Regions from separate parts of the Paenibacillus sp. 1-8 genome, predicted to be linked through region 4. Evidence: riboswitches for the same ligand, from Rfam matches in the RefSeq annotation. Region 4 holds a riboswitch; each other region holds the start of a gene.
What was found. Region 4 has a riboswitch for cobalamin ahead of AC0WRU_RS06700 (ABC transporter substrate-binding protein). Riboswitches for the same ligand answer to the same signal wherever they lie in the genome.

Region 1 (5,726 bases), 1.9 Mb from region 4:
GAAGTGGAGGCAGCTTCAGCTTGTCCTGCTGAATCACACGACGCTCGACGAAGGGAACGCTGCGTGACTGCGGCTCTTTCGCCAGTAGAGCCGCCATATCGGCAGCGGTCTGTACTCGTGCCGCCGAGCTGTTGAAGCGAGCTACCGCGTCCGCACTCTGCTCAAGCTTGGCAAGTGCCGAGGGTTCGCGTTTGCCAAGCGCAGCGGTCAAAGCTGCGATTTCTTCCAGCTTTTCATCGGCAAAGGCCAGCGCTTGTACCAGCTCTGGGTCCAGCTTATGCTCTGCTTCCAGACTGACCGGCACATGCAGCAGACTGCATGATGGCTGTACGATGAGCTGGGCGGCGGGCGTTTGTTCTGCCAGCTGTTCAAGCAGCGCAGCCACGGCGTTCAGATCGGAGCGCCATATATTGCGCCCGTCAATAACGCCAGCGGCCAGCGTTTTGCCTGCGGGGAAGCCATGCTGGAGCACATGTTGAAGGTTTTCGCCATCATCATGTACAAAATCCATACCTAATCCCTGTACCGGGAGCGTGGACAGGTGCTCATAATGATCCAGACTGCCAAAGTAGGTTTGCAGCACGATATTTAAGGATGGAGCAGCCTCGGACAAGGCTTCATAAGCCTCCTGAATAATGTCCAAATCCTCTGCCGGGAATGAGGTGGTCAGGACAGGCTCATCCACCTGCACCCACTGAACGCCTTCCGCAGCCAGCTCAGACAGGACGCGGGCATACAGTGGCAGGAAGCTTCGTACAATGGCGGCCAAATCCTTACGATCATAGCCTTTGGACAGGGCAACGAACGAATAAGGACCGATCATGACGGGTTTACCCTCAATGCCCAACTCCTGTTTCGCTTCACGATAAGCCTGCAACGGCTTATTCTCCGTGAACACCGGGGTTGCATTCGCCAATTCCGGTACGATGTAATGGTAATTGGTATTCAGCCATTTGGTCATTTCACTGGCGGTGGCACCCTTTTGTCCACGGGCTATCCCGAAATAGACGGATAGGGGAACAGGTCCCTCGAGACGGTAGTTGAACCGTTCCGGCACCAGACCGAACATCACGGATGTATCCAGCATGTGATCGTAATAGGAAAAGTCTCCGACTGGAATTCGATCAATTCCCTTGTCACGCTGCTTGCTCAGATGCTCCAACCGCAATCGTTTCATCTCGATATGCAGTTCACCTTCATCCATGCTGCCGTTCCAGAAGCGTTCCAGTGCTTTCTTCCATTCCCGGTTCCCACCGATACGCGGATATCCCAGGTTACTGCTGATCAAGCCGGGCAAATCAGGCAATTCGGTAAATGACATGTACTTTTCCTCCCAGGCTGGTAACCAGTTTATTTTTGCGTACAAAAAAAGACATTCCTCCCCGGGGTAAAAATGAATAGGGGAAAGAATGCCTCCGTTATTTAAAAATAAAAATTCGGCGACTGCTCTTAACACCTCCCTATCTCCCGTAGGTACTTGCGATGTTGTTGAAATAGGCAGGTCTCCTGACTTACGAATCATGACTTTCAGCGCTCCTTCCCGGTCTGTGGACCAGTGGGTGTATCAACAGCTGAAAATTCCCCGTTTACAGTGGCGGGACCGCGCCGGACTTGCACCGGCTTCCCTTTTAAGCCTGAACTGAATAGAACAGACACCTATCTCCAAGCTATGCGATTATGGTATGACGAATAATTATGCACTCGTATACTTGTTCACCATCATAAGTGAAACCTGCGGGATGCGCAATAGAAACTCCGTTTGAACCTGCAATGAAACGATTAAGTTTATGGAAGCACATTTAAGGTTTATTAAAAGCGTTCTGCTTATCAGTACGTTATCCCGTGTTCCCGATTTAAAGCACCCCCCTTTCCAACTACACGCAAAAAAAGACAAGCCCTCCCATAGGGAAAGGACTCGTCTTAGGGCATAACAACTCATGCGAGTATAACATCGCCTCAGGCTAATGTAACGGTAGATCCTGCCAGAATGCTGGCCTTCACATCAACCAGTCGCTGATTGCGGCTGCCTCGGAAGGGAAGGGTCAGATCCTTTTGCTGTTCTACAAAAGGACCGTCCACAATCACATCGCACAGCAGCGCCAGCTCCTGCCGGGCCTGATCCGTAAGCAGTTCTTCGTAGACGAAGCCCGTATAGGCCCACACGGTTCGGTCAGGGCAGGCTGCGCGGAAGTCGCGTACAAACTGCGAGCATTCCGCTGCCGAGAAAAAGGGGTCTCCGCCGCAAAGGGTTAACCCGTCCAGCAATGGATTATCGGCGATGTCACGGATAACCTCCTGCTGCCGCTCCGGTGTGAACGGTTCGCCTGTACGGAAGCTCCAGGATGCCGGATTGAAGCAGCCGGGGCAGGCATGGCGGCAACCGCTAATGAACACAACGGTGCGCAGGCCGTGTCCTTCGTTCAGAGATTCCGGAATGTAGCCGCATAAATTCACCGATGCTTCACCCGGTCACGTACCTCGGCTTGTTTTGCGGTGTTGAACCGGACGGTATAATCACCTGTCAGATATCCGGTTACCCGGCGTAAGCGCTGAAAATGCGTATGTTCCTCATCAGCACCGCAATGGGGACAGCTTGTCCCGATAATGCCCTCGTAGCCGCATTCCGGGCAACGATCTACGGGATGATTAATGGAGAAGTACCCAATGTTTTGATGAAGCGCATATTGTACAATTTTAAGAAACGCCTCCGGGTTATTCCGCGCATTGCCATCCAGCTCAATGTACGAAATCGCTCCAGCGTTGCACAGGTTATGAAATGGGGCTTCGAGGCTGATTTTACGGGCAGCCGGAAGCGTGTAATACACAGGAATGTGAAAAGAATTCGTGTAATATTCACGATCATTCACACCGGGAATGACTCCGAAATCACGCTGATCCAGCAACGTGAATTTGCCGGATAGACCCTCGGCAGGCGTAGCGAATAGCGTAATATTAAGGTTATGCAATTCACTCATCCGGTCGCAGTAGACACGCATGGAAGCTATGACTCGTTGTGCCTCGCGGTATACAGCGTCATTCTCCCCGTGGTGTTTGCCGTACAGTGCCTTCATGCACTCAGCTAACCCGATGAATCCGATGGAAAGCGTACCGTGCTTTAGTATGCTTCCCACCTCTTCATCCGGCTCCAGCTCTTCTCCGCCTTCCCATACTCCTTCGCGCATCATAAAGTCTGAGGCTTTTGCCGGCTGGCTGGTCTGTATATGATAGCGATGGATCAGTCCGTCCACGGCAATGCGCATAACCTCTTCCAGTCTGGTATCAAAGCCATCCCGGTCAGGTGCCTTGCGCTTGCCTGTGCAAATGCCGTACTCAATGCCAAGACGCACCAGATTAATTGTATTGAATGAGAGGTTACCCTTTCCGCTCTGACGGTTTCTGCCAAAACGGTCAGCAATGGTGCGGGTACGGCAGCCCATCGTCGCAATAATGGTATCCGGATCATCTGCGCGGTAATAGGGCAGGTTGAAGGTAGCATCCACATTGACAAAATTGGGATACATACGTTTGCTGGAGCATTCTACTGCCCGCAGGAACAAGTCATAGTTAATATCGCCTTCGGCCTGATTGATCCCTTTTTTGCATTGGAAAATATGCTGTGGAAAAACAGGGGTTTCCCCGCTGCCCAAGCCACGAATAGTGGCCTCCAGCAACGATTGCGTAACAAGCCGCCCCTCAGCAGAAGTACACATGCCGTAATTCAGTGATGTGAACGGAATTTGTCCGCCTGCCCGACTGCTCATGGTGTTCAGGTTGTGAATAAGTGATTCGGCGGCCTGCCGGGTTTCCGTCTCCGTTTCTTCGCGTGCGAATGCGTATGAACGAGGGCAGATCTCATGTAATAGGCTGTTGGCTATATGTAATTCGTCATCAGGCAGGGCGGGTTCTATTCCTTCTCCGAACAGACGGAGTCCCTTGCGCAGATGCTTGCGGAAGGACCGGGCCACGAAAGGAGCAAGGTCCCAGTCTATTTTATTGGCAGAAACGCCTCCAAATTGGCTGTTTTGCTGAGACTGGAATATGATAGCCACCAGTGCCATAGCAGACATAATAGTTTGTGGTGTGCGCACAGAGCCGTTGCCTGTATTAAAACCATCTCGCAACAAGCGACCAAAAGGAATAAAGATACAGTTCGTAGTCCCGAGCGCATATTGGTCCAAATCGTGAACATACACATATCCGTGGTCGATAGCGTCTGTCAGTTCAGGCGGAAGCACACGCAGTCGCGAATACCACTTGGCGTACTCGGAGCCGAGCTTGCTCATTTTGCCGCTGAACGATTCTCCATTCAAATTTGCATTCTCCCGCAGCGTGTCCAAATCTTGTGCCCCAATGACCCGCTCGCCGATGTCGTATAATTGATGTTCCTCCAACACCTTCATCGCAAAACCCTCCATATAGTAAAATATATATTTTTCTCCCAAAAACAATATATTGACAATATCGTGTACAAACCAATTGTTTCAGTCTATATATTGTATATGTGGATGGATAGAGCGTATGTGATTATTGTCACGTCGATAGGGAGGGGAAAGCACAAAAAAGCCAGGTGAAAAGTCAGGAACACATCAACGAATACGCTCCTTACTCTACACCTGACGATCGAATATTTGACGGAAAATAATATGAGGACAGATCCATTGGATCTGAGTATGTGTTGTAATAAATTACTGGATCATTTAAAGCAGCTTTTTCAACTGGGACACCCGGCCTTGTGAGATATTGAGCATTTCGGCATATATCTTTTGCGGCAGGTTGGGATGTTCCTGAATCAGCTTTCGGAGCTTTTTTACCATGTCTCCTTGCTGCACTCTGGATTGTTTGGGCTGCCAGGTTGTATGGTTATGAACCGGCTTGCTAAGTTCTTGAGCCTGGATGGCTTCGGTGCTGGTGGGATGTACATTTTCCTCTGTCTTTAATACCTGAATGCAATCGGCGCAAATAAAGCTATCACGAAAATAAGTCAAATGATCAACTGCGCCGCAAAATTTGCAGGCTACACCTGTATATTTCCTTAATACAAAGCCTTCTTCATTCACGAAAAATTCGAGCGAATCACCAATATTGATATCCATCGTGGTACGCATTTCCTTGGGAAGCACGATTCGCCCCAATTGATCCAGAGGCCGTGTCATTCCGGTATTTTTCATAAGCTCTTCCTCCTTCAATTATATATATCCTGATTATACCAAAAAATATTATTTTTTGCTTTGTTTACTGAAGAAAATATACAATTTTTTTATGCATTTATCATATACCTTCACACGTATTGTCGGGGTACTCCTTTTTCGTTATGATATATTAAAACGCTTTCATACACCTTTTCATCGTATTTTGATTGGGATAAGGAGATGACGGATATGAGTCATGAAACAACGGGTTTAGAATATCTTTTTCAAAATCCGAAGATTCATCCGAAAAGCCTTTTACAGAAGGCAAAGCCCAGTCTATGATGACCTCTTACAACCTGATTAATGGGACACCTGCTACGTTGTATCACGGTGTTAACGATATTGTCAGGGACGAATGGGGAATGGACGGCTTTGTGGTCAGTGATGCCGGTGATGTGATGGGAATCGTAAAGGATAGCGCCCGATACGAACGATAGCTCTGTCACTGAAGGTACCGTCAACTCTCTTGTTACACTTGATGCCACGGATACTCTGAATGTGTGGGTGGACATTACGAATCAGAGCAGGTTTGCCGGA
Region 2 (5,726 bases), 1.9 Mb from region 4:
ACGGATTAAACCTCGCTGGGATCAGTTGTACCCCAAGGTGGAAGTCACCATAAAACCGGTGGTGCATATAGAAAATATCGGTGTAGTTACCAAGCCATTCGGGATCAAGAAGGAGCAACTCCAGAATGAATAAAGTGTTTCTGCTGCCCTTGGTGCTGGCGATCATCTTCATGTATCTGATTGACCGTAAAAACCTGAACGCCGCACCTGCTGTCAACCGCTGGATCTCACGTGTATTGTACGCTCTTAGCATCGGCATCTGGATCTACGGAACATCGACAAACAGTAAAGTCTATGTGGCTACATGGCTGACCCGTTTTATTGATATGTGGCTGCCCCCTTTGTTGTAACGAGTGCAAGATGCCTGTGGGCAAAAGGAGATGTACCTGCATGAAACAGTTCACAACCAGACAAATCGTGCTGCTTGGTGTATTGCTGGAGGTCAGTATTACCATTGTACATGCTCCGGCGCAGGCAGCAGATTATGCGCATCAGCATGCCTATTGGACCTGTGCGGTTGCAGCCATCGTGTTATGCCTGCCGATCTGGGCGATGCTGAAGCTCAGTCAGCGTTTTCCCGATCAGGATCTGCTTCAGGCCGTGGTGAGCTCTCATCCCGTGCTGGGGCGTATGCTGCTCTCGGTGTATCTCATCCTGTTCCTGATCATTTTTGCGCGGGATTTGAGAATTATTACGGATTTTGTGGAGATTGCGCTTTTACCGCTGACCCCGATTGTCGTGATTTCCCTGATTCTGCTGCTAACTTTAGTGTTTATGGCTAAGGGGGGAATTAGCACTATTGTAAATATGGGGGAAATTTTCGCGCCAGTGTTGATCCTGACCCTGTTGACCTTGCTACTATTTTTCGGGCGTAATATGGATTTTTCGGTGCTGAGACCATTTTTACATCCGGATGTAGGTGGAGTTGCCAAAGGAAGCTGGCGCATGTTGGGTTATATGGCGGACATCATGATGTTGCCCTTTGTGATTTCCGGGAGAAATTATAATCCCCGCAGTGCATGGCTTGGACATCTGATAGGGACCGTTTTTATGATCATGATTGTGATGCTGACAGAACTGGTAACCGGGATTCCCATTTTGTCACGGCTGTTTTATCCTTCCTATGAACTGGTGCGTCAGTTGCAGCTATCGGATTTTCTGGATCGGTTCGATTTGTTTATAGTCGCTCTTACTGTGCCAACCCTGCTTACAAAGATAGGGTTCGAACTATACGTTATCAGTTTGACTGTAAAGCGTATGTTTGCTCCTGCCTGGGGGAGTTTGATTGTATGGCCAATCGGTTTGTTGGGTTATGTCTGTTCCTTTATGCTGTTCTCCAACGTTGTCCAAATCTATGACTTTAGCCGGGAATGGACCATGGTCATGATTATTTTCTTTGTGCTTATGCCTTTTGTGCTATGGCTGGTGATTAGGCCCAAACGTAAAGAGAAAAATGACGGTGATGAGCCATCTGGTGGTGAGCAGGATAAGAGGAAACAGGAGAGCCAGCAGGGAAGTGGAGAAAGACAAGTCGAATTATAAGCTTACTATATCCATCGGAAAAGCAATTCTTATTTGTCTTTTAGCTCCTTGATTGTATACTTGGTAGAAAGGAGTATGACTTCTACAAGGGGGGAAACAGGATGGCCCAACGCATGGCAGGCAAGAGAGTCGCCCTTGCCGGTCCCCGTAAAGCAGACGAAATGGCGCTGCTGGTTACAAAAATGGGGGGCGAGCCGGTGCTACGTCCGGCCCAGGGTACGGTTTTTCTGGACGATATCGAGCTGCGTAATGCTATTGTATCGTGGGTGAAGCAGCCGCCGGACTGGAACATTTTCACGACAGGCATGGGGCTGGACGCGCTGTTCGATATGGCGGAGGATATGGAAGTAGCAGAACAGATTTTGGAGCTATTACATTCCTCGAACATTGCAGCGCGGGGCTACAAAACGGTCAATGGACTCAAAAAGCGTGGCTTTACGCCCGCTGTACGGGACGAGGACGGAAGCTTGATCGGGTTGACGCAGGCCTTTGCTCCGTACGATCTGAAGGGGAAGGAAGTGCTGTTGCAGCTACATGGTGATCCAGCCCCCCGGCTGGTGAAGTGGCTGGACGAGCAAGGCGCAGTTACCCGGCAGGTGCTTCCCTATAAGCATATTCCGCCGGAGGAGGCAAATTTGCAAGCATTGCTACAGGATATCCTGAACCGCAATGTGGATGCAGTTACGTTCACCAGCGGTCCACAAATCCGCTTTTTGGCTCAATATGCGAGGGAACAGAAGCAGATGGAAGACGTGCTGGAAGCTTTTCGTCAGGATGTGATCGCTGTGTCGGTAGGCAAGGTGACGGCGCAGTCCATTTTGGAGGAAGGGATTGAACGGATCGTGTTTCCGGTGGAGGAACGAATGGGCGCGATGATGGTGGAGCTGGGAAGATATTTTGAGCATAGCGCTTCGGCGCATGGCTGCGGTCTGGAAGTAGTGAACTGAAAACTACCCCATATCCTTGCGATAAAGGGTAAAATGAAGATAAGGGCCTACAGGGTCTTTATCTTTTTTTGTTGGACATGCATCGACAGAAGTTTTTGTTATAGCGAAAATATTTATTTAATATAATGAAAAAGCCTCGATGCTGGATACCAGAACAGGAGCTGAGACGTTATGAATTCCATTTGTGTCTTTGCCGGGTCCAGACCCGGACATTCATCGGTATATCTTCAGGAGGCAGGCAAGCTTGGAGAGGCTATGGCCCGACATCATGTTCGTCTGATCTATGGAGGCTCCAGCAAGGGGCTGATGGGCGAGGTCGCGGATGCGATGCTGGCAGGGGGCGGTCAGGTCACCGGGATTATGCCGACCCTGTTATTCGATGCAGAGATCATTCACCGGGGAGTTACCGAATTTATTGAGGTGGCGAGCATGCATGAACGCAAAGCGGTGATGAGCGAAAAGGCTGACGCATTCATTGCCCTTCCGGGCGGATTGGGAACATTTGAGGAGCTATTCGAGGTACTATGTTGGGGGCAAATCGGCATTCATCGCAAGCCTATCGGGCTGCTGAATGTGAACAGATATTTTGACCCGTTGGCGGAAATGGTGCGTCATAGTGTGCGTGAGGGATTTACCGGAGTTGACCATCCAGCGCTGCTGAGTATCTCTGCGGACCCGGACGAATTGCTGCATATGCTAAAAAACAAGGCGGAAAACTTGAAATAAAGCGTTTTTCATGCTTGCGCAACTGATTGAGGCAAGGTTATGATAAGACCCATAATCAAATAGCGGACAGACAAGGTGCCTTTGTGATAGCAAAGGGTAACAGGGAATCGGGTGCAAGTCCCGAGCGGTCCCGCCACTGTAAGGAAGAGGATTTTTTCAGACGTCACTCGTGAGAAACCGGGGAAGGCGAAAAAATCTGTTGATGCCGAGCCAGGAGACCTACCTTGATCTGTATGCACCGTTAACCTTCGCGGAGAGGACGGGTGTACGAAATCAGGAAATCAGGCGCACGTTGCTTTTTCCATGTTGGTTACAGGTTTGCGTGGATCTGAACGTGCAGAAGCGTTCAAGCGTGAACAGGCAGATGGAAAGCAACGGCACGATGGCGGGAGACAAGAAGTGTCTGTCTTCTTATGCTGTGTCCGTCTGATGATACGATGTGTACATAGGAAACCCATCCGGGGAGGATGGGTTTTTTTGAGTTACAGGATGTCCATATACAAGTGGAATAGATAGAAGTGTGGAAAACATAGCCTGGATTTAAGAAGGAGGATAACGATGAGCCGATTAGGAAAATTGCTCGTGATTGGATTCGGACCGGGGGATATGGAACATATCACCAAACGGGCGCTGGATGCGCTGGCCGAGAGTGAGGTCATTATCGGTTACAACACCTATGTAGATCTGATCCGTCCGTTATTGAATGGACAGGAGATTGTTCGCACAGGCATGACAGAGGAAGTGAGCCGTGCGCAGGAGGCGGTTCGACAGGCGGAGATGGGCAAGAAGGTAGCCGTCATTTCCAGTGGAGACGCAGGCGTATATGGCATGGCCGGGCTAGTGTACGAAGTGCTGATGCAAAAGGGCTGGCGTCGTGAGGACGGGGTTGAGGTAGAAGTCGTGCCGGGAATATCGGCGATTCAGTCCTGTGCTTCGCTGTTGGGTGCGCCCGTCATGCATGATGCATGCACGATCAGTCTGAGTGACCATTTGACCCCTTGGGAAACGATTGTGAAGCGTGTAGAAGCGGCAGCTTCGGCGGATTTTGTCATTGCACTGTACAATCCGCGCAGTGGTCGGCGTACACGCCAGATAGTTGAGACGCAGTCCATTTTGCTGCGCTACCGTGATCCGCAGACTCCGGTAGGGCTGGTCAAGAGTGCTTATCGCGACCGTCAGCAAGTAATTGTGACGACGCTGGAGGACATGCTCAACCATGATATCGGTATGCTGACGACCGTCATCATCGGCAATTCCTCGACGATGGTGTATGACGGTCTGATCGTGACGCCGCGCGGGTATCAGCGCAAGTATACGCTGGATGCGTCCGAGCAGGCGCTCCAGCCGCATCAGCGGCTCCGCACGGAAGCGGAGCCGTGGTCGCTGGGCGCGCAAGAGGATCGCGCGCTGAATGCGTCGCAGGCAGGCGCTGCACCCGCAGTGCCAGCCCCCGCGGGTGCTGGCGGGACCGCCCCCGCTCCTTCCGCGAGCGGCGCTGCTGCGGTGGCAACGCAGGCACGCCCGCAAGCGGTGGCTGCCGTGCAAGCCGGGGTGGCCCCGGCATCGCTGGCAGCGGAGGCGCTGAGCCGCCTCGCTGCGGGCGGCAAGCTGCCGGGCGCAGCGAGCGCGCGCTGGAGCGGGCAAGCGCCCGCCGTGAGCACCGCCGGAGCGGTGGCTACGGCCGGGACAGCGACAGGTAGCTTTGGCAAGCCTGCGCTGTTTGAGGTGGGCGTTTCCCCCGGCGTGGGAAACAAGAAGTTCACCGCTCACCAGATGGCGCTGCTCGCCGAGGTAGCGGGTGATGAAGGCGAGCTGGAGTATACGCCGGATCACCAGATCGTGCTGCGCGTGCCATGCGCAGACCCGGAGGAGCTGGTAGGGCGGCTACGGGATGAACGATTCATCGTGATGCCGATTGGCGATGTGTTTAAGGTGAAGGCGTGCGACTTCTGCAATATGGAGAAGGATGATGCTGTGCCTGTGGCAGAGCATCTACAGGTTGTACTGGGCGGATTGCAGGCACCCAAGGAAACGAGCATTGCTTTGAACGGCTGCGGTATGGCCTGCTATGGAGCGGTGCTGGAGGATATCGGGATTGTGTACCGCAAGGGTGGATACGATCTGTTCCTCGGCGGCAAAAAATTCGGACGCAACGCTCATGCCGCTCAACCTGTAGCGGAGGGCATTCCGGGGGATCAGATTACGGATATCGTTGAGAACGTCGTCGCTGAATATAAGGAAAAAGGGCATCCGAACGAGCGTTTTCATAAATTTTTCAAGCGTGTGGGCGTGGTAGCGGGTTTTCGGCATGAAGATGCGCCTGCAACAGTAGAAGTGAATGCCGTCTGCGGCGATTAATGCGCTAGAAAGCCTGTTTTTATGGATGTAAGCATACAGATAAAATAGGGCGTCTTGCAGGTTATCCCTATTGATGAGGAGGAAAATACAGCAGTGAATGCAATATTGTTGGTTGGACATGGAAGTCGAGACCCGGAGGGGAATCAGGAGCTG
Region 3 (5,726 bases), 1.7 Mb from region 4:
GCATCCGCTCGGTCCGGTTAGGGCCACAATTTCCCCCGGATATACGGTAAAGCTGACATCCCGGAGCAGCGGTTGATTACCGCTTATCCGCATTATTTTCCCATTCGCGCCCGGTTTTCTACCCGCGCCCACACCTGTTGCTGCGCCAATACGTGTACCTGCTCCTGCTTTTGCACCTGTTTCCGTCCTAACGGCTGTTCCTGTGCCTATGCAGCATATCTCCAGATGTTCCACGTGCAACATTGGCTTGCGCCCTGCCATATCCCATTTCATATGCCCTGTCCCATCCTTCATTTCGCCGCCCCCTTTTCCGAAAAATGGTCTCCGAGAAGCTGGCACGCGAGCACAAACAGCATAATCGCCAAGCCCGGAAAAATCATGACATGCGGTGCCACCTGAAAATACGACGTCGCATCATGCAGCATCACGCCCCACTCCGGCTTAGGCGGCTGCACACCCAGTCCAAGAAAGGAAAGTCCGGCAACCATAAGCACGACTCGTCCAATGTCCCAGACTGCGTACACAAGCAACTGTGGCAGTACCTGCGGCAACACATAACGTCTCAGCACGCGCACATGTGAATTACCGGATAAACGGGCATATCGGACATAATCCTCCTGACAGGCTTTTTGAACAAGGGTGCGAATATACCGAACATATCCCGCCCACCGTACCGCAATAATCGCTAAGGTCATGTTTACAAAGCCCGGACCCAGGATACCCACAATCGCCACCGTCAAAATAATATCGGGAAAAGCCAGCACGCCGTCAATGACCCGCATGACTAACTGGTCCACACGCCCGCGCACATAGCCAATGAACAAGCCTATCGGCAAACTGATGCACAACGTAGCTGCTGTAATCGCACAGGCAATCAGTACGCTTGTCCGAATCCCGTAAATCAGCCGCGACAGCACATCCCGCCCCAAATGGTCCGTACCCATAGGATATTCTCGGCTGGGCGGCTCCAGACGCTTCAGGAGATCGACATTGAGAGGATCATGAGGAGCAACCCATGGAGCCAAAAGCCCGAGCAGTCCGATCAGGCCCAGCATTACGCCTCCCGTCAGCAAGCTTCCTTTGAAGGACAGCCGCGTGTTTTTCATTTTCAACTTCCTCCCCTAACGCAAACGCAACCTCGGATCTACAGCCGCTTGGACCACATCCACCAAACACTGAACACCTACGATTAAAAATGCAGCAAAAATGACATACCCCTGGATCACCGGATAATCCCGCTGCGTGATCGCATCTATAAAATACTTGCCCAATCCCGGCCATGAAAAAATCGTCTCTACAATGACATTACCCGCCAGCATAAATGACAAATTCGTGCCTAACAGCGTAATGATCGGCAAAATCGCATGCTTGAATATCTCAAAAAACAGAATATGCGTGCGGGAAAAGCCTCGGGCCTTCGCCGCCTTCACAAAATTCCGGTCACCCAGCTCCAGCATTTGGGCACGCAGCACACGGGCTTGCACTACTCCCAAGCCTGCCCCAAGAGTCAAAGCTGGCAGTACCAAATGAGTCCAATCCTCACGACCCATGGATGGGAGCCAGCCCAAACGGACGGAGAACAGGTAAATCAGCAGAAAGCCAAGCCAAAAAGAGGGAATGGACGATCCCAGCAGTGCAAACAGCCTTCCCAGACGATCGAGCCAACCGCTGGATTTTACCGAGGCGGCCAGCCCCATCCCAAGAGTCAGCACCGTCATGACGGCAAAGCCCGCCGAGGCCAGCTCCACGGTAGCGGGCAGTCTGTTCCACAGTTCGGTTAGCACCGACTCCTTGGATACATAGGAGGTGCCCCAGTGCCCTGTGAACACATCCCGCAGCCAGTTCACATACTGAATATGGAGCGGCTCGCTCAAGCCCAGCTCCTTACGCAGCGCCGTCAGCGCCTCCTCAGAGGCAGGCACATTATGCGCGGTGAGCAGAATGGTAGCAGGGTCGCCGGGAGCCAGCCTCATCAGTACAAACGTCAGCGTAGATACAACGAACACAATGATGACCAGTTGCGCCACACGTTCCAGAATAAAACGAATCATAGGGTATGCAGCCGGCTATTCCGCAATATCGGATTGCGCCGTAATGTAGTAATACTCAATCGGATGCGGCGTGAAGCCCTTTACCCCTTTTTTCGCCCCAAATACGTTATCCGGATGAACAATGAACGACTGCGGCAAATCCGTATTAATGATATCCAGCGCTTGCAGTGTCACGGCATTACGCTGCGCTGTATCCTTCGCCAGCTTCAAGCTGCCAAGAAGGTTCTCCAGCGGTTTGGAACTATAACGGCTTACATTGGCTTGGCTTTTAGAGGAATAAAACATGTCCATAAAATATTGCGGCTCCCCCGTATGGGCAGTCAGCATGCTGTACATGGCAAAATCCCAATCGTTTTTGGTCAGTGCCTCGTCGATATTTTCCACCTTACGAATCTTCACCTGGATGCCCTCCTTCAGCAGTTGGCTCTGAATCACCTCAGCCATCACCGAAAGCTCTGGACGTTGAGGAAAGGTCAGCAACGTAACTTCGAACGGCTTGCCTTGCCTGGTCCATGTGCCTTGGGCATCCTTCTTCCAGCCCTCCTTCGTCAATAGCTGCTCGGGCGTTCCGTCCAGCGCTTTACGCTCGACCTTACCGAAGGGGAGAATGCTCGGGAATGGGCTGCTTGCCTCCGTACCATAGCCTCTCATGATCGCACTCACAATGGATGCACGTGGTATCAAGCTGTCCACTACTTTGCGGTTCGCGGCATCCTTGAACACAGGCGACTCCATGTTATACACGATCATATGCGTGCGCAAAGAGGGAGCCGACAGCACTTGCAGCTTATCGTTCTTTTTCAATACCTCCGCGTTATCCACCGGAATATCGGTCGCTACATCTACTTCGCCGGATTGCAGCGCCAGCAGGCGCGAATTGCCGTCCGTAATGAACTTCATCGTTGCTTCAGCCAGCCGGGCCTTCTCGCCCCAATATCCGTCATAACGCTCTACGACCAAGGATTGATCCTTGTTGAATGCTTTAATTTTAAAAGCACCTGTCATCGCAGGGTAGCTCTGCTCATCCTTTATAGACGCTACATCCAGCACAATCGTCGATGGATCCGCCAGATTGGACACCAGCGCCGCATTCGGCTGGTTTGTCGTAATTTTCAACGCCAGCGGGCCGCTTACATCAATGGACTTCACATTCAGTAAATCCTTCGCCAGATGGCTTTTCTCGATAGAGCGCAGCAAAGACGCTTTTACACTTGCTGCATCCATACTCTTTCCATCATGAAAAGTGACTTTATCCTGCAAGCTGAACGTCCAAACTGTAGGGCTGTCCTGCTTCCATTCCTTGGCCAGCCAAGCCTCAGGCTCCAGCTTTTCATTCAAACGGACAAGTGTCTCACCTGCACCGGATCGCATCACATCCCAGCTATTATCTCCGTGCGGGTCAACGCCTGACGGCTTCCACGTATACGCCATCACCAGCTTTTTGTCCGTTGTGGACTGTTGTGCGGATATGTTCTCGCCCTTGCTTGAGCTGTCCGCCGTCTTATTGGTTGTGGAGCATCCCGCAAGAGCCATAACTGCCAGCAGCAGCATCACCCCTGTACATATCAACCATGAACGCCTACTACGATTACTTATCATTCGATGAATCCCCCTCTAACTTGTAAAATCATATAAACCTAACGCAAAACGCGAAAAAAGCATTCCGGACCGCTTGATCAGCAGTCAGAAATGCTTTCATTATAAAATGCCAAAGCTCACCCTCAGTACCCTCTAAAAAAGGGGATCGGTCGGTTTTAGACATTCCGTATGCAGCACGCCTAACCACCTCCCCAGCATCCCGTGGGTCTGACAGTGATGTTAAAACAGGCAGGTCTCCTGACTCCAGGCGTATCTTTCAGGCCTTCCCGGTTCTTCACAGTTCCAGTGGCTGTTCTGAAAGCTACAGCAGTTACCCTGCTGATGCCTGTATACAGTGGCGGGTCCGTGTCGGAATCTACCGAACTTCCCTTTTAAGTGAACACGCTCAACAACCATCTACATGATCTCAACGAAACCCTGTAGATAGAAAGTCCGGCTCACACCTGTTTTCTTCCTTTATTCTTTTTCATTACGATTTAGGACTATCTTATTTTGTTGTTACAGGCTTGTCAACAAATGTCGCATAATAATTTAAATTTGAACGATACGGCGAGAATCAAGGCTATGACTTTGCGTTGCATGCACGCAATGGACGTGATAAAATTAGGTATAGAGATACCCATCGTGTCCGTATACTAAAAAGAGTCTTCGCCGCTACCAACGGCAAAGACTCTCAGGATTTGAAAGGCTGTGGATCACCACGGCGCGCTAAATGCTTAGCTAAACCCACCGTTAGGCGCCTAACCTAATTACGCGGTGGGTTTTCGCTTGGTCCGAAAACATCCACCACTATTCAAAATCCATAAGGTAAATCATACCATGATCCCGCCTACCACTCTAGCAAATTCTTCTAATAGAATCTCAAATCCCCATCTTCATACAGGAAGAGGGCTTTATCAATAACTCTATGCCAAAAAGCCGGAAAAGAGGCTTACGACCTCTCTCCGGCTGTCTTTATCTAATCCTAATTATCAAACCTTCTGCGGAACCTCCGACACTGTCACACCTTTGACTGATTCGGCTTGTTTTTTCGTTAAAACGATGTTCAAGACAATCGCCGTAATCGAGCCGGATACGATGCCGTTTTGCAGCAGCATTTTGGCAAAGCTCGGTAGTTGGTCGAACATTTGGGGCAGCACGGCAGAGCCGAGGCCCACCGCAATGCTGCATGCCGCGATCAGCAGATTGCTTTCCTTCCGCAAGTCCACTTCTGACAAAATAGACATGCCTGATGCAGCAACCGAACCGAACATAACGATCATCGCCCCGCCCAGCACAGCATTAGGAATCACTGTCGTCAAGGCAGCCAGTTTGGGCAGCAAACCAAGAACAACCATGATACCACCCGCAGCAAAAATAACGTTCCGCGATTTGACGCGTGTCAGCGAAATCAGACCTACATTTTGCGAAAAGGCTGTGTAAGGAAACGCATTAAAAATACCCCCGAGCATAATCGCAAGTCCTTCGGAGCGCAGACCATTGACGATCTGCTTCTGCTCCACCTTCTGATCAATCGCCTTGCCTACTGCCAAATAAACGCCCGTAGACTCGACCATGCTGACAATATTAACGATAATCATCGTACATACTGCCATAATGCTAAACTCAGGCTTACCAAAATAAAACGGCTGCGCAACACTCACCCAAGAAGCTTGCGCCACTGGAGCAAAATGCACCATTCCCATCGCATAAGCGACCACCGTACCCGCAAACAGACCAATGAGCACGGAAATCGAACGCAAAAAGCCTTTTGCCAACCGATTCACAAGCAAAATAACCAGCAAAGTAACTAACGCCAGCAACAAATTACGCGGCTGTCCAAAATCCGCGCTTCCCTGACCCCCTGCTACATTATTCATCGCCACCGGAATGAGGGATAGACCGATAATCGTAACAACCGACCCCGTAACCACTGTCGGGAAAAAGCGTAGCAGCTTGCCATACAGCGGTGCCGCGAGCACCACGAATATACCGGACAAAATGATGGCTCCGTACGCGGTCGCTAAATTTGAGGTCGAAGCAATCGCGATGATGGGTCCTACTGCCGTAAACGTACAACCTAAAATGACAGGCAAT
Region 4 (5,726 bases):
TTTCAGGATACACGCCCTTGGCCACTTCCTTGAGACCTTCCGTTACGCGCGGACCCGGACGACTGATCAAATTATCATCCACGGCAAATACCCGGTTGTGACGAACAGCCGATATTTGATCCCATCCACTGCGAGCTTTAATGATATCGCCGAGCGTCTGGCCTGTTTTGTCATCCTTGACACTTTTGCTGTACAAAATCACGTCAGGGTTCGCTGCAATAATATTTTCCTCACTGATTTGGTACCACCCCTTCTGCGTGGCACCTACATTTTCTCCGCCCGCCAACGTAATCAGTTCGTCCATAAATTCGCCTTTACCAACCGTCCAGCCTGGTGAAAACTCGACGTATACCCGCAGCTTCTGCCCTTTACCGATATTTTTAACTCCTTCTTTCACTTCCGCTACATCTGCTCTCATCTTGTCGGTCACCGCTCTCGCTTCTTTCTGATGATCGGTGATTTTACCATACAATTCGATGTTAGCCATGACATCTTCAACTGTTTTCGGTTCCGTTTTAAAAATCATAATTCCCATGTCACGCAGCTTGGTCGTAGCCTGTTCACTAAGTGAAATTCCCGCAAAAACGACTTCCGGGTTTGCAGCAATGATCGCCTCTTCGTTCGGTTTCATAATACCGCCCACTTTAGGCTTTTTCGTAGCTGCTTCCGGGTAATCAGAGTAGTCGGAGACGCCTACAATTTCCTTATCCAGCCCGATGGCGAACAGCGCCTCGGTTTCTGCCGGGGAGACGGAAACGATTTTATCCGGCGCTTTTTTGAATGTAAATTCCTGTCCTGTTGCATCCTTAATCGTGAGTGGGTAGACCGTTTTGCCCGGAGGCTCTTGTGCGGTAACTGTCTGTCCCGGCTGCTGTGAAGAAGCCTGACCCTCTTTATTTTCAGCATTCTTTCCATTAGCACCACATGCACTCAGCACAACTGCCAAAATCAGAGCCAATAGACCTGTTGTCCAAACCTTTATTTTTTTCCCTGCCATGATTTGCACCCCTTCATAAAAAAATCGTTAAGAGCGTTACTTGAATCATCCGATATCATCTATATCCAGCCTTCTTTTCCTATCAAAAAACCCCCGCATCCTCATATCAGGACACAGGGGTCACGTTAGCGCAGATCGTGCGCAGGCGGCAGCTTCTTCCCGCATGGACAGTCACTGCGAACACGTCATCCTTTCCTCGAAGGATTATGGTGACAGGCGGACGGGCAGGTATCCTGACTTACAGAAACATGCGACAGCCTGCTACTCCTTCATATGCTTTGTGGCACATAAAGCATATCGGGCTGGCATTTTTCCATTTACAGTGGCGGGACCGCGCCGGACTCACACCGACTTCCCTTTTAACAGCGCAGGAAAGGGAAACCATAGTTTCATCACACTGCGCCGACCTCGTCTGCTGGATATTTGATGTAGTGGTAATCAAGCCGTTCTTTTACTTGATGATTATAGGTTAAAAAGAGACGGCTTACAACCCAAACAGCCTCTTTATCCGTTGATGTCTAACCTAATGAGGAAGCATTTTCGCAATGTAATTGTGCGGTCCTGCCAACCTCAATTGAATCCTAATTGCCGCTCCCGGCTTCGGATTCAGGCTCCAAAAATCATGGCCCGGTATCAGCATGCAAGCCAACTGACGAATTACGCCACCATGCGTAACGATCAAAATAGAGGGCGGCGCAGCAGTCAAACCCATTGGCTGAACTTCCATAGCAACATGCCACTCATACAGAGAGTCAAGAAATTTGCGCAGACGATTCACAAAATCTGCCCAAGACTCTCCTCCAGGAGGGGTGATCCGTTGCGGCTCATCAATCCAAGCGCGATACAACTCCACATCCTTAAGCATGTCATACGTTTTTCCATCCCACTCGCCAAAATGAAGCTCTCGCAGACGTGGTTCCATGATGGCAGACCCAACAGACATATTAGATAGGAAACGCTCAGACTCCCATTTCGATGTTAGCTCCAACCGTGATTCCGGTTTCGATTCGAAGTGGGTTCCCACTTCAAGCTCTGGTTTCAGTTCCGATTCCGGCAAAATGATCTGCAAGGTCTGACGACAACGTATCAAGTCACTGCAATAGATTCGGGCAAAGGAATGCCTCTGTAATTTTTCCCGCAAAGGCTCTAATTCTTGCTCTGCTCCCGGTAGCAATCCCAGATCGGAGTGCCCCAGGTATCGACGTTCCCTGTTCCATAAGGTTGTGCCGTGCCGTACCAGCACAAGCTCCAAGTCCCGATGCAGAACTTCTTTAGCATAATACGGCACCTTATCCTCCTGTGAGTTCGGACTTTGTGCGTATTCTACTGTCCTTTTTGCTGCTATATCTTGTTTCAAGATAATGTCACTTCCTGCTCGATCATTATTCAGTGTGTCACGCTTCACTGTATCCACCCCAGCGCATAGCATCCGGCGGACACGAACAGACACAATCCCGCAAACATACTGGACACGGCAAACATCAGCCGGATCGTATGCCGGATATCATCCGGCTCCATCGATCGCACCAGCTCTCCCATATATGCGCGAAAGGAGCGCACGCCATGATATACATTATAGCCTCCGAGGCGAATCCCCAATGCACCCGCAACTGCTGATTCTGGAAAGCCGCTGTTCGGACTGGGATGCAGCCGCGCATCTCGCCTTACCATACGCCAGCTACGTCCAGCATCATGCCCATAAACCCACGCCGCTACTACCAGCATACCCGCTGTCAGGCGTGCCGGAATGTAATTAGCGGCATCATCCAGACGTGCCGAGGCCCAGCCCAAATGCAGATACTTTTCATTTTTGTAGCCAACCATGGAATCGAGGGTATTCACGGCACGATAAGCCAGAGCTAATGGTGCTCCCCCGATCAGGGCATAAAAAAGCGGGGAAATAATCGCGTCCACGATATTCTCAGCCACCGTTTCAACCGTACCACGCACAATCTCAGGCTCATCGAGCTGCTGCGTATCCCGCCCGACGATCATCCCCAGCTCCCGGCGTGCCGCAGGCAGATCACCCGCCTTTAATTCGCGATACACTGCCATTCCGGCGTCCTTTAGTCCTTTGGAAGCAATTGTGGTTGCGATCAGCGCAATTTCCGCTCCGACAGACAGCCACGGATGAATCCAGGCAAGCAAGCGCAGTAACGTCCAGCCAAGCGCAAAGGAGCCGCCCACCACAATCAGTGGCAGCAGCAAACCAGCGCGTTTCAAACCACGGTCACTGTGAACCCGGCGGCGAATCGCCTTTTCCAAGGCAGAAATGGCATGTCCCATGCCGATGACCGGATGCGGCAACCACCTCGGATCGCCGATCAGCCTGTCCAGAAGATATGCAGCCATCATGATCAAGCTAACTGTCACGCCGCCGTTCCTCCTCCAGCACTTCACCCAATACAGACAGCAGCCTATCGTTGGCTTCTGCATCCTTGACCGCAATCCGAAAATGGCTCGTTGTCAGCCCCGGATACATAGCACAGCTACGTATAAGAATTCCGCGTTGTCCAAGCGCCTGCTGAATAGCTGATGCGCTCCACGTCCCCGGCGCCCGTGCCAGCACGTAATTCGCTTCACCGGGGATGACACCGCAGCCCCATTCCGCCAAAGCGGTCAGCAGACGGCTACGCTCCGTAGCAATCAGTTCCTGCGTGCGGCGCTCGTACGCCTCACCGCTCCGCAAACACGCCTCTCCGGCCAGCAACGCCAATCCGTTCACGCTCCAGGTCACCTGCTTGGCCGTCATTCGCCGGATGTAGTCCGGATGAGCAATCGCATAGCCCAAGCGCAAGCCCGGAATGGCATAAAATTTCGTCATCGACCGGATCAAAATCACATGGGGATACCGATCCAGCACAGGCAATAGTGAAATTTTCCGTTCCTGCGGGATAAAATCAATAAACGCTTCATCCACCACTAGCACGGTGCCCATTTTCCCTGCCGCCTCTGCCAGCTCACGCAGCTCCTGATCGCCGTATTGCACACCGTTCGGATTATTCGGCTGACCGAGAAACAGAACATCCACCTGCTCCATGAGCTGGAGTATGTCTTCCACATCCGCCTTCCATTGAAGCGAGGCCTTGCCGTACACCCTGCTTACCTCAGCTCCAAATTTGCCCGCCAGCTCGGCATATTCCGAAAAGCACGGCTCCACCGTGCCCACACGCTTGGGAGCCAGTCCCAGTAACAGCAACGCCATGCTCTCAGCCGCGCCGTTTCCGATACTCAGCGACTCTGGTGGAACATGCAGTCGCCGCGCCAGCATATTTTTAAAATTCCGGTGTCCGGGGTCTGGATAGCGAACCACAGTGTCCAACGCGCTTTGCAGCACCTCAAGCACCTCCGGTGGCGGACCCAGCGGATTAATGTTCGCGCTAAAATCCACAAAATCCGCAGCCGTCCCGCCGAATGTCGCAGCAGCCGTCTCCCTGTCCCCGCCGTGACCGTAAACCTCTATCATTGCCTATCATCCTTTCCGGCCGTTCCGAATCATTTAGCTCCATTATGGGGCTGCTTTTCGCGTCCCGTCAATGCAATGAGCTTTTGTGTACATCGCTCACTTGGGTTACAATAGAAGGAGGTACACATAAAACTACACAGTTTATATATACGGAGGAATGGACATGCTGTTCATCGACAACCAGGGCATACACGATCCAGCCATTAATCTTGCCATTGAGGAGTACGCGCTCAAGCATCTTCCGCTGGACGACAGCTATCTGCTGTTTTACATTAATCAGCCTTCTATTATTATAGGCAAGCATCAAAATACCATTGAAGAAATCAACGCCGAGTTTGTCAGAGACAACAACATTCAAGTCGTTCGTCGTCTGTCTGGTGGCGGGGCTGTATATCATGACCTCGGTAATTTAAATTTCAGCTTCATTACCAAGGATAACGGGGAGTCCTTTCATAATTTCCTCAAATTCACACAGCCTGTCATTGACGCCCTGCACCAAATGGGTGTGGAAGCCGAAATGACCGGACGCAACGATCTTCAGGTCGGTGAGCGCAAAATTTCAGGGAACGCCCAATTTGCCACGCGCGGACGCATGTTCAGCCACGGTACATTGATGTTTAACCTGAACCTGGACAATGTGGCCGCATCACTGCATGCCAATCCCGAAAAGTTTAAATCCAAAAGTACTAAATCTGTCCGTAGCCGCGTCGCTAACATCAGCGAGCTGATGGACCGGGAGATGACCATTGAGCAATTCCGCGAGGAGCTGCTGCGTTACATATTCGATGCAGAGCTGGATCAGGTACCCCAATATAAGCTAACCGATGCTGACTGGGCCAAAATCCATGAAATTTCCGCTGAACGCTACCAATCGTGGAACTGGAACTACGGTCAATCCCCCGAGAGTAATATCAAGCACACACGTAAATTTCCAGTCGGTATTATTGATATCCGCATGGATCTTAAGGAAGGCTATATCCGTGATATTAAAATCTATGGAGATTTCTTCGGTGTGGGTGACGTCGCTGATATTGAAAATATTCTGCGCGGTAAACGCTACGATGAAGGTGAGGTTCGTCAAGCCTTGTCCTCTCTTGATTTGAAGCATTATTTCGGCAATATTGAGCTGGACGATTTTGTAGGACTCGTATTTTTGGAAGACTAACAGCCACTTTTTTCCATTGATTCAATCCAATTCTTCAGTGGTTATAAGGGGACAGGCTCTTAATGGAGTCGTCCCCTTTTCATTGTGATATTGTCATT

Region 1: linked by a shared signal. The riboswitch ahead of metE (5-methyltetrahydropteroyltriglutamate--homocysteine S-methyltransferase) and the one ahead of AC0WRU_RS06700 (ABC transporter substrate-binding protein) in region 4 are both predicted to bind cobalamin.
Region 2: linked by a shared signal. The riboswitch ahead of cobJ (precorrin-3B C(17)-methyltransferase) and the one ahead of AC0WRU_RS06700 (ABC transporter substrate-binding protein) in region 4 are both predicted to bind cobalamin.
Region 3: linked by a shared signal. The riboswitch ahead of AC0WRU_RS24200 (ABC transporter substrate-binding protein) and the one ahead of AC0WRU_RS06700 (ABC transporter substrate-binding protein) in region 4 are both predicted to bind cobalamin.

Annotation. Positions count from the first base shown of each region.
Region 1 is NZ_CM149995.1:5,040,857-5,046,582, reverse strand. Features, by position in the region: gene metE (5-methyltetrahydropteroyltriglutamate--homocysteine S-methyltransferase) at 1-1,321, opposite strand, end outside; cobalamin riboswitch at 1,480-1,675, opposite strand; gene nrdG (anaerobic ribonucleoside-triphosphate reductase activating protein) at 1,957-2,454, opposite strand; gene AC0WRU_RS23220 (anaerobic ribonucleoside triphosphate reductase) at 2,451-4,400, opposite strand; gene AC0WRU_RS23215 (AbrB/MazE/SpoVT family DNA-binding domain-containing protein) at 4,698-5,168, opposite strand; partial or broken gene AC0WRU_RS23210 (glycoside hydrolase family 3 N-terminal domain-containing protein) at 5,435-5,617, shown strand.
Region 2 is NZ_CM149995.1:5,012,579-5,018,304, reverse strand. Features, by position in the region: gene AC0WRU_RS23090 (Ger(x)C family spore germination protein) at 1-133, shown strand, start outside; gene AC0WRU_RS23085 (hypothetical protein) at 126-350, shown strand; gene AC0WRU_RS23080 (GerAB/ArcD/ProY family transporter) at 391-1,542, shown strand; gene AC0WRU_RS23075 (uroporphyrinogen-III synthase) at 1,644-2,489, shown strand; gene AC0WRU_RS23070 (LOG family protein) at 2,661-3,215, shown strand; cobalamin riboswitch at 3,273-3,456, shown strand; gene AC0WRU_RS23065 (hypothetical protein) at 3,415-3,645, shown strand; gene cobJ (precorrin-3B C(17)-methyltransferase) at 3,774-5,573, shown strand; gene AC0WRU_RS23055 (sirohydrochlorin chelatase) at 5,667-5,726, shown strand, end outside.
Region 3 is NZ_CM149995.1:5,246,458-5,252,183, forward strand. Features, by position in the region: gene AC0WRU_RS24185 (ATP-binding cassette domain-containing protein) at 1-294, opposite strand, end outside; gene nikC (nickel transporter permease) at 291-1,106, opposite strand; gene nikB (nickel ABC transporter permease) at 1,122-2,051, opposite strand; gene AC0WRU_RS24200 (ABC transporter substrate-binding protein) at 2,067-3,650, opposite strand; cobalamin riboswitch at 3,861-4,062, opposite strand; gene AC0WRU_RS24205 (nucleobase:cation symporter-2 family protein) at 4,622-5,726, opposite strand, start outside.
Region 4 is NZ_CM149995.1:1,459,661-1,465,386, reverse strand. Features, by position in the region: gene AC0WRU_RS06700 (ABC transporter substrate-binding protein) at 1-997, opposite strand, end outside; cobalamin riboswitch at 1,204-1,398, opposite strand; gene AC0WRU_RS06695 (histidine phosphatase family protein) at 1,521-2,354, opposite strand; gene cbiB (adenosylcobinamide-phosphate synthase CbiB) at 2,399-3,370, opposite strand; gene cobD (threonine-phosphate decarboxylase CobD) at 3,360-4,463, opposite strand; gene AC0WRU_RS06680 (lipoate--protein ligase) at 4,627-5,628, shown strand.